DNA from 2 places in the Streptomyces sp. NPDC029169 genome. Region 1 is predicted to be linked to the other one. Evidence: predicted binding sites of a transcription regulator. Region 1 holds the regulator's gene; the other holds the start of a gene.

Region 1 (8,455 bases):
CCGCGGAGCATCCGGTAGACGGCCTTGTCAAGGTCCCTGCGCAGCGCGGGGGCGTCGGGGGAGGCGGCGAGTCCGCCCGCGTACAGGTCGGCGGCCCGGGCGGCGGACGTGCCGGGCTTGCGGGCCTCGCGCTCGGTGATCTCGGTGACGGCGAGGCTGTCGGTCGGGTCGATGCGCAGCAGCTGCTGAATCGATTCCCGTACCAGGTCCTGACGCTCGTTGAACGCGGCGACCTTGTACATCGTGTGCCAGGTGTCGACCACGTCGGGACCGCGCCGCACTGCCTCCAGGGCCTCCTCGAGCGCCTCCTCCTTCGTCCCGATGAAGATCAGCATCTCGGCGCGCTGGGTGCGCGGACCCCAGCGGTACGGCGCGAGGCGGATCGCCTCGCGCTGCGCCAGCTCGGCCTCGGGCAGCCGGCTCATCCGGCGCAGGGCGAAGCCGCGCATGAAGTGGCCGTCGGCGGACTCGGGTTCGAGCTTCAACGCCTGCTCGGCGGCGTCGAGCGCCTCTTCGGGGCGCTTGAGGGCGCAGAGGCATCGGGCGCGCGTGTTCCACGCCTCGTGGTCGTCGGGTGCCTCCGCGAGACGCCGGTCGACCAGGGCCAGGCCCTCCTCGTACCGCTTCATGCCGTACAGCGCGTCGGCCTGTTCGACGTGCGGGTGACTGGTTGTTCCGCTCACAGCTTGCGCTTCTTCTTCAGGTAGGCGACCAGGTCGTCGTACATCCCGCCGTCGTTGGCGAACATCGCCACGTTGCGGGCGGAGGCGAACCAGGACTCGCTGGACGGCCTGATCTGCTTCGCCGCGCCCACCAGATCCTTCATGTTGATCATGCGTACGGTGCCGGTGCGGGCGGAGTCGAGGAGCGCGGACTCGGCGGCGGTCTCGCAGACATGGGCGAGGTCGGCGCCGGAGAAGTCCTCGGTGGCCTTGACCAGTTTGCCCAGGTCGACCGATTCGATGGGGCGCTCGCGCAGGTGGTAGCGGAGGATCGCCTCGCGGGCCGGCGCGTCGGGCGGCAGCACCAGCAGCGTGCGGTCCAGACGGCCGGGGCGGCGCAGCGCGAGGTCCACGTCCCAGGGGACGTTGGTGGCGGCGAGCACGAACACGCCCTCGTTCTCGGCGCCGTCGATGCCGTCGAGCTCGGTGAGGAGCTGGTTGACGACGTTGCGCAGTCCGCCGTGGTGCGTGCGCGAGCGCTTGGCCCCGAGGGCGTCCAGCTCGTCGAGGAAGACGACGCAGGGAGCCTGGGCGCGGGCGGTCTCGAAGATGTCGTGGACGTTCTTCTCGGACGTGCCGATGTACATGTCGAGGATGTCGGAGAGCGAGACCGATATGAAGCTCGCGCCGAGCTCGCCGGCGACGGCGCGGGCGATGAACGTCTTGCCGCAGCCGGGCGGGCCGTAGAGGAGCAGGCCGCCGCGGAGTGACTTGCCGTACAGCTTGCGGAGTTCGGGGTTGCGCATGGGGGCGAGGAAGGCGGCCTCCAGGCGGTCCTTGACCTCCTGCATGCCGCCGACGTCGGCGAGGCGTACGGAGCCGGGGCGGTCGACGTCCCAGGCGGACGCGTCGCCTGCGTCACCGCTGCCGTCGGAGGTGAGGGGCGCCTCGGTCCCGCTGTCCGGGCCGGTGACGAACCGGGGCCCGACGAGGTCCCCGACCTCCTGCTCGGCGGCGGCCCAGTCGAACCCGGGGGCCCGGGTGGGAGCTTCCTGAGGCGCGGCGGGCACGGCGGGCAGACCCATCGCGCGGACCATCAGGGCACGGGCCGCCTCGTCCCCGGGGGCGTGCTGGAGCGCGACGGCCGCCTCCGTGACGGCCTCGTCCCCGCGCCCCTCGGCGAGCAGCAGTTCGGCGAAGTGGAGCCGCAGGGGCACGTCTTGGGGCGCGGCGGCGACCGCGGCGCGCAGACTACGGATCAGAGGAGACTCGTCGGACATGCGGTCACCCTATGAACCGACCTACCACCCGCGCCCACCGGGTTCCCGAAATCCTGGTTGCCGAACCACCGGGTTCCCGGCATACGGTGGACCCATGGGGCGACGAGAACGCGTACCGCGCAGGCTGGTGGCGGACGGCACGGTCTGGCTCTGGTCGGTCGGGCATCTGCATCCGCCCTGCCGGGAACTGCTGACGCTGCGCCGCGCCGACGCCCCGCACGCGCAACTGCGCCTGGTCTTCCAGGAAGGCCCGGGCCGTGTGACGCAGGGCGGGTACATGGGCGCGGGCCAGGTCGCGGACACCAAGGACGGCTACCTCAACCTCAACGAGCCCGGCGTCGTCCGCCGGTTGCTCGACGAGGCCGAGGCCCGCGGCCTGCTTCCGGTCGCGCACGGGGTGACGGAGGTCGACGGCTGGCCGCTCTTCGACGCGCTCGTGGCGCGCCAGGCGCCTTAGGACCAGCGGCCCGTACGACCGAGGAGCAGCGCGGTGGCCGCCGTACCGGCCGTGGAGGTACGCAGTACGCTCCGCCCCAGCCGGTACGGCTTCGCACCCGCCTCCTCGAAGATGGTCAACTCCTCGGGTGACACGCCCCCTTCGGGCCCGACGACCAGCACGATGTCGCCCTCGGCGGGGAGTTCCGCGTTGGCGAGCGCGCCGCTCGGGTGGTCCCGGTCCTCGTGCAGGACGGCGGCGAAGTCGGCGCCCGCGAGGAGCGCGGCGACCTGCTTGGTGGTCATCGCGTCGGCCACCTCGGGGAAGCGTGTGCGGCGCGACTGCTTGCCGGCCTCGCGCGCGGTGGCGCGCCACTTGGCGAGGGCCTTGAGGCCGCGCTCGCCCTTCCACTGGGTGATGCAGCGGGACGCGGCCCACGGCACGATCGCGTCGACGCCGGTCTCCGTCATGGTCTCGACGGCGAGTTCGCCCCGGTCGCCCTTGGGCAGCGCCTGGACGACGGTGATACGGGGCGCGGGCTCCGGGTCCTCGTACGTCCCCGAGACCTGGACGGTCAGCTGGTCCTTGCCCTCGGCGGCGAGCACGACGCAGTCGGCCCACGCTCCGCGCCCGTCCGTGAGCACGAGCTCCTCCCCCGCGCGCAGCCGCTTCACGGAGACGGCGTGGCGGCCCTCGGGGCCGTCGAGGAGGAAGGTGCCGGTGCCGGGGACGGCCTCGACGACGAAGACGGGTGCGGTCATGAGGCGCTCCTGTGGGCCTGCGCGGTCAGTGCGGTGTCGAGTTCGGCGGCCAGCACCTCGACCAGTTGCCCCGCCGGGAGTTCGCGGGCCAGCCGGTGCCCCTGGCCGGCCCACAGGGCCATGCCCTGCGCGTCGCCCGCGGTGGCGGCGGCCTTGCGGAGGGGCGCGGTGAGGTGGTGGACCTCGGGGTAGGCGGCGGGGGCGTACGGCCCGTGCTCGCGCATGAAACGGTTGACGAGCCCGCGCGCCGGGCGGCCGGAGAAGGCCCGGGTGAGCTCGGTGCGGACGAAGAGGGGGTTGGTCAGGGCCTGCTTGTGCAGCGCGTGCGCGCCCGATTCGGGGCAGACGAGGAACGCGGTGCCGAGCTGGGCGGCGTCGGCCCCGGCGGCGAGGACGGCGGCGATCTGCGCGCCGCGCATGATCCCGCCGGTCGCGACGATCGGCAGCTGCACGGTCTCCCGGACCTGGGTGACGAGCGTGAGGAGCCCGGTCCCGGCGAGGGCGCCGTCCGGGTCGTCGCGGTGCGTGCCCTGGTGCCCGCCGGCCTCGACGCCCTGCACGCAGACCGCGTCGGCCCCGGCCCACTGGGCGGCCTGGGCCTCTTCGGGGGAGGTGACGGTGACGATCGTGTACGTACCGGCGCGGGCGAACGCGTCGAACGTGTCCCGGTCCGGGCAGCCGAAGGTGAAGGAGACGACGGGGACCGGATCCTCGAGCAGGATCGCGAGCTTGGCGTCGTAGGCGTCGTCGCGCCCCTGGTCGGCGTCGCCGAGCTGCGTCTCGTACCAGGTGGCCTCACCGGCGAGCTGGTGCCCGTACACCCCGACGGCGGCGGGGTCGGCGGGCTGTCCGCTCTGCGGCATGAAGAGGTTGACGCCGAAGGGCTGCCCGGTCAGCCCGCGCACCTGCTTGATCTCCTGGTACAGCCCGCCGGCGGTCTTGTACCCCCCGGCGAGGAACCCGAGCCCGCCGGCCTCGCACACGGCCCCGACGAGCTGCGGACAGGACGCGCCACCCGCCATGGGGGCCTGCACGATCGGGTATCGGGAGAGACCGTTCAGAGCGGTGGACATGCAGGCATCGTGTCATACGGGAAGGGCGGCACCCGCTCCCAGCGGATGCCGCCCTTCCAGGCACAACGTCGGCCTACTGGCCGGGGAACACGCCCGTCGGCCTACCGGCCGTTGAAGGCGTCCTTCAGCCGCGAGAACAGCCCCTGCTGCCCCGGCTGACTGTGCCAACCCGGGGGCCAACCCCCGGACCCCCGGCAGTCATGCGCCTACCGGCCGTTGAACGCGTCCTTCAAGCGCGAGAACAGCCCCTGCTGCCCCGGCTGGAACTGACCGGTCGGCCGCTCCTCGCCGCGCAGCTTCGCCAGTTCGCGCAGGAGCCGCTCCTGCTCGGCGTCGAGCTTCGACGGCGTCGTCACCTCGACGTGCACGATCAGGTCGCCGCGCCCGCCGCCGCGCAGGTGCGTGATGCCGCGCCCGTGCAGCGGGATCGACTGGCCGGACTGCGTGCCCGGGCGGATGTCGACCTCCTCGAGCCCGTCGAGCGTCTGCAGCGGCACCTTCGTGCCGAGCGCGCCCGCCGTCATCGGGATGGTGACCGTGCAGTGCAGGTCGTCGCCCCGCCGCTGGAAGACCTCGTGCGGGACCTCGTGGATCTCGACGTACAGGTCGCCGGCCGGGCCGCCGCCCGGGCCGACCTCGCCCTCGCCCGCGAGCTGGATGCGCGTCCCGTTGTCCACACCGGCCGGGATCTTGACCGTGAGCGTACGACGGGACCGGACCCGGCCGTCGCCCGCGCACTCGGGGCACGGGGTCGGGACGACGGTGCCGAAGCCCTGGCACTGGGGGCAGGGGCGGGAGGTCATGACCTGGCCCAGGAAGGACCGCGTGACCTGCGAAACCTCACCGCGACCGCGGCACATGTCACAGGTCTGCGCGGAGGTGCCGGGCGCGGCGCCCTCACCCGAACACGTCGTACAGACGACGGCCGTGTCGACCTGGATGTCCTTGGTCGTGCCGAAGGCGGCCTCGTTGAGGTCGATGTCCAGCCGGATCATCGCGTCCTGGCCGCGCCGGGTGCGCGAGCGCGGCCCGCGCTGCGACGCCGTACCGAAGAACGCGTCCATGATGTCCGAGAAGTTCCCGAAGCCGCCCGCGCCGAAGCCGCCGGCCCCGCCGCCACCGCCCGAGGCGGACAGCGGGTCGCCGCCGAGGTCGTAGACCTGCTTCTTCTGCGGGTCCGACAACACCTCGTACGCGGCGTTGATCTCCTTGAACCGCTCCTGCGTCTTCGGATCGGGATTCACATCCGGGTGCAGCTCGCGCGCGAGCCGCCGGAATGCCTTCTTGATCTCGTCCTGGGACGCGTCGCGGCGCACGCCAAGCGTGGCGTAGTAGTCCGTGGCCACTTACGACTCCGCCAGGATCTGTCCGACGTAACGTGCCACTGCGCGTACCGCTCCCATCGTTCCGGGGTAGTCCATGCGGGTCGGTCCGACCACGCCGAGTTTGGCGACTGCCTCGTCGCCCGAACCGTAGCCGACCGCGACGACGGACGTGGAGGTGAGCCCTTCGTGGGCGTTCTCGTGCCCGATCCGTACGGTCATGCCCGAGTCCTTGGCCTCGCCGAGCAGCTTGAGGAGCACGACCTGCTCCTCGAGCGCCTCAAGCACAGGCCGGATCGTGAGGGGGAAGTCATGGCCGAAGCGGGTGAGATTGGCGGTGCCGCCGATCATCAGCCGCTCCTCGTGCTCCTCCACCAGGGTTTCGAGCAGGGTCGCGAGCACCGTCGAGACCGTGCCGCGGTCCTCGGTCTCCTCGAACGACTCCGGAAGATCCTGCACCAGCTGCGGCACGTCCGCGAAACGGCGGCCGACCACGCGGCTGTTGAGCCGGGCCCGCAGGTCCGCAAGGGAGGTCTCGCCGAACGGCGCCGGGCAGTCGATCACGCGCTGCTCGACCCGGCCGGTGTCCGTGATCAGCACGAGCATCAGGCGGGCGGGGGCCAGCGCGAGCAGCTCCACGTGCCGGACCGTCGAGCGGGTCAGCGACGGGTACTGGACGACGGCGACCTGCCGGGTCAGCTGCGCGAGCAGCCGGACCGTGCGCCCGACGACGTCGTCGAGGTCGACGGCTCCGTCGAGGAAGTTGTGGATCGCGCGCCGCTCCGGCGTCGACAGCGGCTTGACGCCGGCGAGCCGGTCGACGAACAGGCGGTAGCCCTTGTCCGTCGGGATGCGGCCGGCGCTGGTGTGGGGCTGGGCGATGTAGCCCTCGTCCTCCAGGACGGCCATGTCGTTGCGCACGGTGGCGGGCGAGACGCCGAGCTTGTGGCGCTCCGTGAGCGCCTTGGAGCCGACCGGCTCCTCCGTCCCGACATAGTCCTGGACGATGGCGCGCAGCACCTCGAGCCTGCGTTCGCTGAGCATCGCGCCCACCTCCAGCTGTCGTATCGGGTTGCTTCGGTTGCTCCCCTTTTGGCACTCGCCCTGTCCGAGTGCCAGGAATCCCCCGGCCAGTGTACGGCGGCGGGCATCGCTCCTGGCAAGGAGGCGGGGTGGTAGCCGCTAGCGTCGCGGTATGGATGTCACTTGGGAAGAGTTCGGCTGGGAGCGGCTCGCGGACGGGGTGGGGCGGCGTCGGCTGCCGGGCTGGGACGCCACGGTGGGCCTGGTGCTGGGCGAGAAGGCGGTGCTGCTGTACGACACGGGCTCCACGCTCCGGGAGGGCGCGGAGCTGCGGGATCAGGTCGAGGCGCTGACGGGCGGCCGGAGCGTGACGCACATCGCACTGAGCCACCCGCACTTCGATCATGTGCTGGGGACGGCGGCGTTCGAGGGCGCGGAGGTGTACGGGGCGGTGGGCGTCGACGCGCTGATGCGCCGGGAGGCGAGCTCGCTGATGGCGGACGCGGTACGGCACGGGGTCGACGCGTTCGCGGCGGCGGAGGCGGCCGACGCACTGGTGGCACCGCAGCACATGGTCTCCGGGGAGTGGACGCTGGACCTGGGCGGCCGGCAGGTGCTCCTTGCGAACGTGGGCCCGGGGCACACGGCGCACGATCTGGCGCTGCTGGTGCCGGGTGCGACCGAGGTGGTCTTCTGCGGGGACCTGGTGGAGGAGTCGGGCGAGCCGCAGGCGGGGCGGGACGCGATGCCGTCACGCTGGCCGGACGCGCTGGACCGCCTCGTCGGTCTGGGCGGGGAGGAGGCGGTGTACGTGCCGGGTCACGGGGCGGTCGTGGACGTCGCGTTCGTACGACGTCAACGGGATGAACTGGCACGCCGCTTCTCCGTCGCATAACGTCCCCCAAATGCGCAGCTACAACCCGGACCTGACGCCCCCGTGGAAGCGATCCGCCCCCGTGCCGGAGGTGCCGGCGGAGGTGGACCTCGTGGTGGAGGAGGTCTCGACGGGCTTCTGCGGGGCGGTGATCCGCTGCGAGGCGGGCACGGTGACGCTGGAGGACCGCTTCGGCAAGCACCGGGTCTTCCCGCTGGAACCGAGGGGCTTCCTGCTGGAGGGCCGTGTGGTCACCCTGACCCGCCCGGTGGCCGGCCCCGCGCGGTCGCATCGCACGGCCTCGGGCTCGATCGCGGTCCCCGGCGCGCGGGCGAGGGTGGCGCGGGCGGGCCGGATCTACGTGGAGGGGCGGCACGACGCGGAGCTGGTGGAGCGGGTCTGGGGCGACGACCTGCGGATCGAGGGCGTGGTGGTGGAGTACCTGGAGGGCATCGACGACCTCCCGTCGATCGTCGCGGACTTCGCCCCGGCGGCGGACGCGCGCCTGGGCATCCTGGTCGACCACCTGGTCCCCGGCTCGAAGGAGTCCCGCATCGCGGCGCAGGTCTCGTCCCCGGACGTCCTGATCGTCGGCCACCCGTACATCGACGTCTGGGAGGCGGTGAAGCCGTCCTCCGTGGGCATCCCGTCCTGGCCGACGGTCCCCCACGGCCAGGACTGGAAAACGGGCGTCTGCCGCGCCCTGGGCTGGCCGGAGAACACGGGAGCGGCCTGGCACCACATCCTGTCGAAGGTCCACACCTACAAGGACCTGGAACCGGCCCTGCTGGGCCGCGTGGAAGAACTGATCGACTTCGTGACGGCACCGTAGGGGGCCCTTGCACGAGGCCCTGCCCCTTAGTCCACCAGGTCCCTGACGACCGCGTCCGCGAGCAGGCGACCCCGCAGGGTCAGGACCGCGCGCCCCGCCTCGTACGGCCCGGCCGCGAGGAGTCCATCGTCCAGGGCCCTCCGGGACGCGGCAAGCCCCGCGGCCTTGAGCAGCCCCAGCTCGACGCCCTCC
Region 2 (8,455 bases), on a different contig from region 1:
TCGTCCCCACCACGGCGCTCGCCCTGCCCATGTACCTCCTCGCCAGCGAGGTGGGCATCGTCAACACGTACGCGGCCGTGCTGATCCCCGTCCTGGTCAACCCGTTCGGGGTCTACCTCTCGCGGGTCTTCAGCGCCGGCTACATCCCCGACGAGGCCCTGGAGGCCGCCCGTATCGACGGCGCCGGAGAGCTGCGCACCTTCTGGTCGATCGGTCTGCGCATGATCATGCCGGGCTTCGTGACCGTCTTCCTCTTCCAGTTCACCGCGATCTGGAACAACTTCTTCCTCCCCCTGGTGATGCTCTCGGACCAGAAGCTCTTCCCGCTGAGCCTCGGTCTGTACGCGTGGAACAGCAACGCCCACGCGGAACCCGACTTCTACCCCCTCGTCGTCACCGGGTCCCTGCTCGCCGTCGTCCCCCTCGTCGTCGCCTTCGTCTCCCTCCAGCGCCACTGGAAGGCCGGTCTGGCCGCCGGCAGCGTCAAGTGAGGAGCCCGCGACCCACGATGTCCACCATGCACCCCGCCACTGACAATCGCCCGTCCCTCCTCCTGGCCATGGGCCCGGGCGTCGCCGAGCGCCTGCTCACCGACGCCCACCGGACGGGCCTGGCCGCCCTCACCCGTACCGACCCGCACCTCGTCGCCCACGACCTGAACGCCCCCACCCCCCTCGTCGCCGAGGCCCTCGCGGAGGCCGAACTCCTCCTCACCTGCTGGGGCGCGCCAGCGCTGACCGCCGACGTCCTGGACCGCGCCCCGCGCCTTCGGGCCGTCGTCCACGCGGCCGGCTCGGTGAAGCACCACATCACGGAGGCCTGTTGGGAGCGCGGCCTCGCCGTCACCTCCGCCGCGGCGGCCAACGCGCTGCCCGTCGCCGAGTACACGCTCGCCGCGATCCTCTTCGCCGGGAAGCGGATCCTCCCCTCGGCCCTGCGGTACGGCGAGGTCCGCACCGACGGCGTGTGGACGGCCGAGTCGGCGGGCTGGGGCAACTACCGGCGCACGGTCGGCATCGTCGGCGCCTCCCGGATCGGCCGCCGGGTCGTCGAACTGCTGCGCCCCTTCGACTTCGAGGTGCTGCTGTACGACCCGTACGTGACGGCCGGCGAGGCCCACGCGCTCGGCGTGGAGACGGTGGGCCTCGACGAGCTGTGCGCCCGCAGCACGATCGTCTCCGTGCACGCCCCCCAACTCCCCGCCACGTACCGGATGATCGGCGCGCGGCAGCTCGCGCTGATGCCGGAGGGCACGACGCTGATCAACACCTCACGCGGCTCCCTGATCGACGAGCCCGCCCTCCTCCCCCACCTCCGCACGGCCCGCCTCCACGCGGTCCTCGACGTCACGGACCCGGACGTCCCCGCGCCGGACTCCCCGCTCTGGACGCTCCCGAACGTCCTGCTGACCCCGCACGTGGCCGGCTCGCTCGGCAACGAGCTGCACCGGATGGCGGACCAGGCGCTGGCGGAGGTGGAGCGGTACGGGCGGGGGGAGCCGTTCGCGGATCCGGTACGGCCGTCGGACCTGACGCGCTCCGCATAGGGCGGCCCGGGGCCCCGGACCTAGACTGGAGGTGTCCCACCCGGTCCGGGAGGCGCCATGACATTCGTACAGATAATCGATTGCAAGACCAGTCGGTTCGACGATCTGAACCGGCTCATGGACAAGTGGGTCGAACAGACCAAGGGCAAGCGAACGGCCACCCACAGCGTCATCGGCAAGGACCGTTCCGACTCGGCCCACCTCGTGGAGATCGTCGAGTTCCCCTCCTACGAGGTGGCGATGACCAACTCGCAGCTCCCCGAGACGGATCGCATCTTCCGGGAGATGGTCGCGCTCTGTGACGAGATGCCGACGTTCACCGACCTGGACATCGTGCGGGACATCCAGCTGTACAAGGCCAACTCCCGCCGGTACTTCGAGCTCATCTCCGCCGAGGGCGAGCTTCCGCCTCTCGACGAGGTCCTCGCGGAGGGCTACCACGACCACGATCCGACGAACGCGCAGGACGTCATCGGCATGGACGCGGTCCGCCGCGAGGCCGAGATGTGGCGGAGCGGGTTCGACTTCGACGTCACCGTCAACGACCAGATCGCCGAGGGCGACCGGGTGTGCACACGGTGGACCTGGGTGGGGACGCACACCGGCGACTTCATGGGGCTCCAGCCCACCGGCATGAAGGTCACCATGACCGGCACGACCATCCACCAGTTCCGTCAGGACGGCAAGATCGCGGAGGGGTGGTGGCAGTACGACATGCTCGGGCTGATGGGGCAGCTCGGCGCCGTGGAGGCGTAAACACTGAGGTCCGAGGCGTAAACACTGAGGTCCGGTGTCCCCTCCTCGGGGACACCGGACCTCAGTGATCAGCTACGCGGCTACAAGCGCGTCAGTGCGAGTGACCGTGGCCGTGGCCGTGGCCCGCGTCCGTCGGCTCCTCTTCCTTCTTCTCCACCACGAGGGTCTCGGTGGTGAGGAGGAGGGAGGCGATCGAGGCGGCGTTCTCCAGCGCGGAGCGCGTCACCTTCACCGGGTCGATGACGCCGGCCTTGACCAGGTCGCCGTACTCGCCGGTCGCGGCGTTGAAGCCGTTGCCCTTGTCGAGCTCCGCCACCTTCGAGGTGATGACGTAGCCCTCGAGGCCGGCGTTCTCGGCGATCCAGCGCAGCGGCTCGACGACCGCGCGGCGGACGACGGCGACACCGGTGGCCTCGTCGCCGGTCTTGCCGAGGCCGCCCTCGAGCACCTTCGCGGCGTGGACCAGAGCGGAGCCACCACCGGAGACGATGCCCTCCTCGACCGCGGCGCGGGTCGCGGAGATGGCGTCCTCCAGACGGTGCTTCTTCTCCTTCAGCTCCACCTCGGTGGCGGCGCCGACCTTGATCACGCACACGCCGCCGGCCAGCTTCGCGAGGCGCTCCTGGAGCTTCTCGCGGTCCCAGTCGGAGTCGGTGGACTCGATCTCGGCCTTGATCTGGTTGACGCGGCCCGCGACGTCCTCGGACTTGCCGCCACCGTCGACGATGGTGGTGTCGTCCTTGGTGATCGTCACGCGGCGGGCGGTGCCGAGCACGTCCAGACCGGCCTGGTCGAGCTTGAGGCCGACCTCCTCGGCGATGACGGTGGCACCGGTGAGGGTGGCCATGTCGCCGAGCATCGCCTTGCGGCGGTCGCCGAAGCCCGGGGCCTTGACGGCCACGGCGTTGAAGGTGCCACGGATCTTGTTGACGACCAGGGTCGACAGGGCCTCGCCCTCGACGTCCTCGGCGATGATCAGCAGCGGCTTGGAGGAGCCGGCCTGGATGACCTTCTCCAGGAGCGGCAGCATGTCCTGGATCGAGGAGATCTTGCCCTGGTGGATCAGGATGTACGGGTCGTCGAGGACGGCCTCCATACGCTCCTGGTCGGTCACCATGTACGGGGACAGGTAGCCCTTGTCGAAGGCCATGCCCTCGGTGAAGTCGAGCTCCAGGCCGAAGGTGTTGGACTCCTCGACGGTGATGACACCGTCCTTGCCGACCTTGTCCATCGCCTCGGCGATGAGCTCGCCGACCTGCTGGTCCTGCGCGGAGAGCGCGGCGACGGCGGCGATGTCGGACTTGTCCTCGATCGGACGGGCGGTCGCGAGCAGCTCGTCGGAGACGGCCTTGACCGCGGCGTCGATGCCCTTCTTCAGGGCGGCCGGGGAGGCACCGGCGGCGACGTTCTTCAGGCCCTCGCGGACGAGCGCCTGGGCGAGCACGGTGGCGGTGGTGGTGCCGTCACCCGCGATGTCGTTGGTCTTGGTCGCCACCTCCTTCACCAGCTGGGCACCGAGGTTCTCGTACGGGTCATCGATCTCGACCTCGCGGGCGATCGTGACACCGTCGTTGGTGATGGTGGGGGCGCCGAACTTCTTGTCGATGACGACGTTGCGACCCTTGGGGCCGATCGTCACCTTCACCGTGTCGGCAAGCTTGTTGACGCCGCGCTCAAGGGCGCGACGGGCGTCCTCGTCGAACTTCAGGATCTTCGCCATGGGAGCGGTTCAGCCCTCTCGGAAATCGGGTGGAACGAACCGCGCCCCGAGGCGCCCGGAAGGGGCCTCGGGGCGCAGCTCAAAGCATCTGCTTCAGTACTTCGGTACTTCGGTGAACTACTTCTCGACGATCGCGAGCACGTCGCGAGCCGAGAGGACGAGGTACTCCTCGCCGTTGTACTTCACCTCGGTGCCGCCGTACTTGCTGTACAGCACGATGTCGCCGGTCTTCACGTCGAGCGGCAGGCGCTCGCCGTTCTCGAAGCGGCCCGGGCCCACAGCGAGGACGACGCCCTCCTGGGGCTTCTCCTTCGCGGTGTCCGGGATGACCAGGCCAGAGGCCGTGGTCTGCTCGGCGTCGAGCGGCTGGACCACGATGCGGTCCTCGAGCGGCTTGATGGCAACCTTGGAGCTGGCGGTCGTCACGATCCGACCTCCCCCTTCGGAGATCTCACGGGGTTAACTGTCTGAGGTGGCGACCAGGTGGATCCGTCGTCGCGGGTGCCGGACCTGCCCGTCGCTGTGTTGGCACTCTCCAGTGGGGAGTGCCAGAGCCGAGACTATGACTGCGATTAGCACTCGGTCAAGCGGAGTGCCAATTCAGTGCGACGTGGCGCGCCCGGGAGCCGCTCACACGTAGTCCTCGAGCTTCGCGACCGCGTACCCCTTGGCCGTGATCGTCTTCATCACCTGGCGGATCATGTCCGGCATCGTGCCCTTCCACTCCCCCTTGCCCCGGAAATGCGTGAGCACGATGTCGCCGGGGTGCAGGTCCCGGTCCCACTCGCGCCACTCCATCCGGTCCGGGAACGCCTCCGCGGCCCACAGCGGGACCGCCTTCACCCCGCACGCCTCGGCCGCGCGCAGCGTGTCCTCGTTGTAGCTGCCGTACGGCGGGCGGAAGAGCGGGGGCCGCTTCCCGTACCGCTTCTCGATGGTGTCCTGCATCCCGCAGATCTCCCGCTTCTGCGCGGCGTACGAGAGCCCGCGCATATAGCGGTGATTGAGGGTGTGGTTGTGCAGGGAGACACCGCGGTCCTGCATCTTCTCGAAGTACCCGTAGTCCTCCTTGACGAGGTAGTCGCTCAGGAAGGCGCTGTACGGGATCTGGAGGTCGTTCATCATCCGCAGCAGTTCGGGGTCCTTCTCCGCGCCGTCGTCGATCGTCAGGAAGACGACCTTCTGCTTGGTCGGCACGGTGGTGAAGACCGGTGGCAGGCCCTCGCCGTCGGTCTCGAAGCCCTTGCGGGTGGTGATCTTCGGCTTCACGGCGGGCGGCGCCGGGGCTTCGAGAGGAGGCCGGTCGAGGCCCCACTTCTTGGCGGCGCGCACCCGAGCGGCGCGCCGCTCGCGGACCTTCTTGACGTAGGCGTCGAGCGCGGCGGACGCGCCCTCGGCCTGTTGCTGACCGGCGGCGGGCCGCGCGGGGCCCTTCTTCCCGCCCCCGCCGCCGGAGCTCTCGCCCGAGGGGCCCGCACAGGCGGATCCGAGCGCGGCGACGACCAGCGCCGCGCCCACCGACCGACGGATGAGCACGGCCTTCTTCGACAGGATCTGTTCCTCTTGTCGTACTAGCTGCATGGCGCCGCATCCTGTCAGCGCCGAGCCCCGCACGGACGTCGACACCGCCGTCCGGCGGCCACCATCCCCCGGCCGGCCCACACCGGACCAGGGCCCACAATGGGACGGGTGACCGACCTCGCCGCCTTCACCGCCCTGCTCTCCCCCGAGGGCCAGGCCCTGCTCGCCGCCCTGCGCGACTACGACCCCGCCCAGGAGCTGGCGGTCGCCTCCCGGCTCCGCCGCGAGCATCCCGCCGAGCTGGTCTCGGCCGCCCTCGGACAGGCGCGGCTGCGCCAGCGGGCGGTGGCGAAGTTCGGCGCCGAGGACGCGTACCGGATGTACTTCACCCCCCACGGCGTCGAGCAGTCGACCCGGGCGACGGTCGGGGCGTACCGCGCGGAACAGCTGCGCGGGCTCGGGGTGCGGAGCGTGGCCGATCTGTGCGGCGGCATCGGCGGGGACGCCCTCGCGTTCGCCCGGGCCGGGATCGCCGTCCTGGCCGTGGACCGCGACCCGCTGACGGCCGAGGTCGCCCGCGCCAACGCCACCGCGCTCGGGCTCGCCGACCTGATCGAGGTGCGGTGCGCGGACGTGACGGAGATCGACACGAGCCCGTACGACGCCGTCTTCGTGGACCCGGCGCGGCGCGGCGGCCGGGGCAGGATCTTCGACCCCGAGGCGTACTCGCCGCCGCTCTCCTGGGCCGTCGAGGCCGCCCGCAAGGCCCCGCACGCGGCGCTGAAGATCGCCCCCGGCATCCCGCACGAGGCGGTGCCGGAGGAGGCCGAGGCGGAGTGGATCTCGGACGGCGGGGACGTGAAGGAGGCCGTCCTCTGGTTCCGCACCTCCCCCGGCACCCGCCGCGCCACGCTCCTGCCCTCCGGCGCGAGCCTGACGGGCCGCGGCCTGCCCGACCCCCCGGTCCGCCCGGTCGGCCGCTACCTCTACGAGCCGGACGGCGCGGTCATCCGCGCGCACCTGGTCGCCGAGGTCGCCGAGGAGCTGGCGGGCGGCCTGATCGACGAGACGATCGCCTACGTCACGGCGGACACGCTCCGGGAGACCCCCTACGCCACCGCCTATGAGATCACCGACGAACTCCCCTTCAACCTCAAGAAGTTGAAGGCCCTGCTGCGCGAGCGCGCGGTCGGGACGCTGACGGTGAAGAAGCGCGGCTCGGCGGTCGAACCCGAGGAGATCCGCCGCCGGGTCAAACCGAAGGGCCCGAACGCCGCCACGGTCTTCCTCACCCGGGTCGCGGGCGCCCCGACCATGCTGATCGGGGCCCCGGCCTCTGGCTAAAGTGCCAGGAGCGACAAGGGGGGAGATCATGGCGCTGCACCCGGAAGGCATGTTCACCAGCGGTCCGCTCGCGCACCTCGTCGGACTGGCCGCCGACGGGCCGGACCCGCTGGAGTGGGAGGTCCTGCGGCTCGCGAGGGGCATGCGGATCAACCACTGGGACGCGGCCTGGCGGAGCACTCCGCAGACGCTCGCCTCCCAATTGGACTACCTGGCCGTCGCGTTCACCGAGGAGTTCTTCGCGACCTGCCCCGAGTCGGCCCGCCGTTCCTGGCGGGCGGCGGCCGGAGCGAAGAGCGTGCCCGCGTTCATGACCGAGCTGGCGATGCTGCTGCGGCTCGCGGACCGCCAGGGGGACGCCTCGTACGAGGACGTGCCGCTCGCCGCGTGGGAGGTGCGGGCGCAGTTCCCGCTGCTGCTTGCGCTGGACACCTGGGCGTACGACGGCGAGTACGCCTCGTACGAGGAGAGCCTGCGCGCCTTCATCGAGGCCGAGCACCCGTACTGCTTCTACGAGTTGATACCGCGGCTCACCCAGGCCCTGGAAGTCCGGGCGCTCCGCACCGAGTCGGAGGCCTTCGCCGCGTCCTTCCGGACCCTCGTACCGGAGGCGACCCCGGAGGTCCTGGACACCCTCGCCCGCATCACCTTCGCCCACATGACGGAGCACCATGGCTGAGCAGACGACCGCGCGAACCCCGTTCCACGACGAGCCCTTTCCCGAACTGCGTGGCGGCAGCACGGACCAGGTGGCCGTCAGCGCCGACGAGCAGTGGATCGCGGTCAGTTCGGTGATGTACCGCCTGAGCCGGGTGGCCGTCTTCCGTGCCGACGACCTCTCCTGCGCGCACCTGATGACGTTCACAGAGGAAGCCGAGTCGATCTCCTTCCACCCCACGCTCACCCTGCTCGCCGTCGGCCTCGACAACGGCGACGAGTTCAACCGCGCGGGCGGCCTCACCCTCCTCGAACCCGGTACGGGCCACCGCGTCGACTTCGCCGACCCCGAGTGGGGCATCTATCCGGTCCGCTGGCTGGACGCCAGTACCCTCGAACTCACCGGCCTCAGCGTGGACCCGCACGACGAGTACACGCACTACGTGTCCCGGGCCACCGTCGTACGCGACGACTGGCTGGGCCTCACCCCCGACGCCCTCGACCTGACCACCCTCGACCGGCAACCGCTCGACCCGGACGCCCCGAACCTGTACCCCGACCCTGGGCTCGCGCGGCCGGTGCTACAGGCGATCGCCGAGCGGGCGGGCCGGAGCTACAGCGGCCACGGCCACGTCCGTAACGTGGCCGGGCTGAGCGACGGCCGGGTGCTCGCCACCCGCGCCCACACGGCGGTGGAGTGCTGGGCCCCCGACGGATCGCTGCTGTGGAGCGTGCCCGCGCCGTCGGCGATCGGGGGTACGCGGATCGAGGTCGCCGCCGACGAGCGGACGGTACGGGTCGCCGTCCCCGGCCACGACAGACGCACCCGCACCGACTTCCCGCTCGTCGCCACCTCCGACGGCACGGTCCTCGACCGCCCGTCGGTGCCCTTCTCGGCCGCGCTGTCGGCC

Evidence for each region. The regulator HrcA, encoded in region 1, represses chaperone genes, less so after heat shock. The targets are predictions, from matches to a motif close to TTNGCACTCNGNNNNNCNGAGTGCNAA.
Region 2: groES (co-chaperone GroES) is a predicted target of HrcA. The motif match lies at 4,595-4,621, and genes of this name have one in related genera.

What each region holds. Positions count from the first base shown of each region.
Region 1 is NZ_JBVHXA010000005.1:323,503-331,957, forward strand. It holds gene ACZ4VI_RS12840 (tetratricopeptide repeat protein) at 1-683, opposite strand, end outside; gene ACZ4VI_RS12845 (AAA family ATPase) at 680-1,942, opposite strand; gene ACZ4VI_RS12850 (hypothetical protein) at 2,037-2,399, shown strand; gene ACZ4VI_RS12855 (16S rRNA (uracil(1498)-N(3))-methyltransferase) at 2,396-3,139, opposite strand; gene ACZ4VI_RS12860 (nitronate monooxygenase) at 3,136-4,212, opposite strand; gene dnaJ (molecular chaperone DnaJ) at 4,419-5,558, opposite strand; gene hrcA (heat-inducible transcriptional repressor HrcA) at 5,559-6,578, opposite strand; gene ACZ4VI_RS12875 (MBL fold metallo-hydrolase) at 6,730-7,452, shown strand; gene ACZ4VI_RS12880 (DUF3097 domain-containing protein) at 7,463-8,263, shown strand; gene hemW (radical SAM family heme chaperone HemW) at 8,290-8,455, opposite strand, start outside.
Region 2 is NZ_JBVHXA010000002.1:12,088-20,542, forward strand. It holds gene ACZ4VI_RS03695 (carbohydrate ABC transporter permease) at 1-491, shown strand, start outside; gene ACZ4VI_RS03700 (hydroxyacid dehydrogenase) at 518-1,546, shown strand; gene ACZ4VI_RS03705 (ester cyclase) at 1,604-2,302, shown strand; gene groL (chaperonin GroEL) at 2,394-4,022, opposite strand; gene groES (co-chaperone GroES) at 4,140-4,448, opposite strand; gene ACZ4VI_RS03720 (polysaccharide deacetylase family protein) at 4,653-5,603, opposite strand; gene ACZ4VI_RS03725 (THUMP-like domain-containing protein) at 5,703-6,887, shown strand; gene ACZ4VI_RS03730 (hypothetical protein) at 6,916-7,566, shown strand; gene ACZ4VI_RS03735 (outer membrane protein assembly factor BamB family protein) at 7,559-8,455, shown strand, end outside.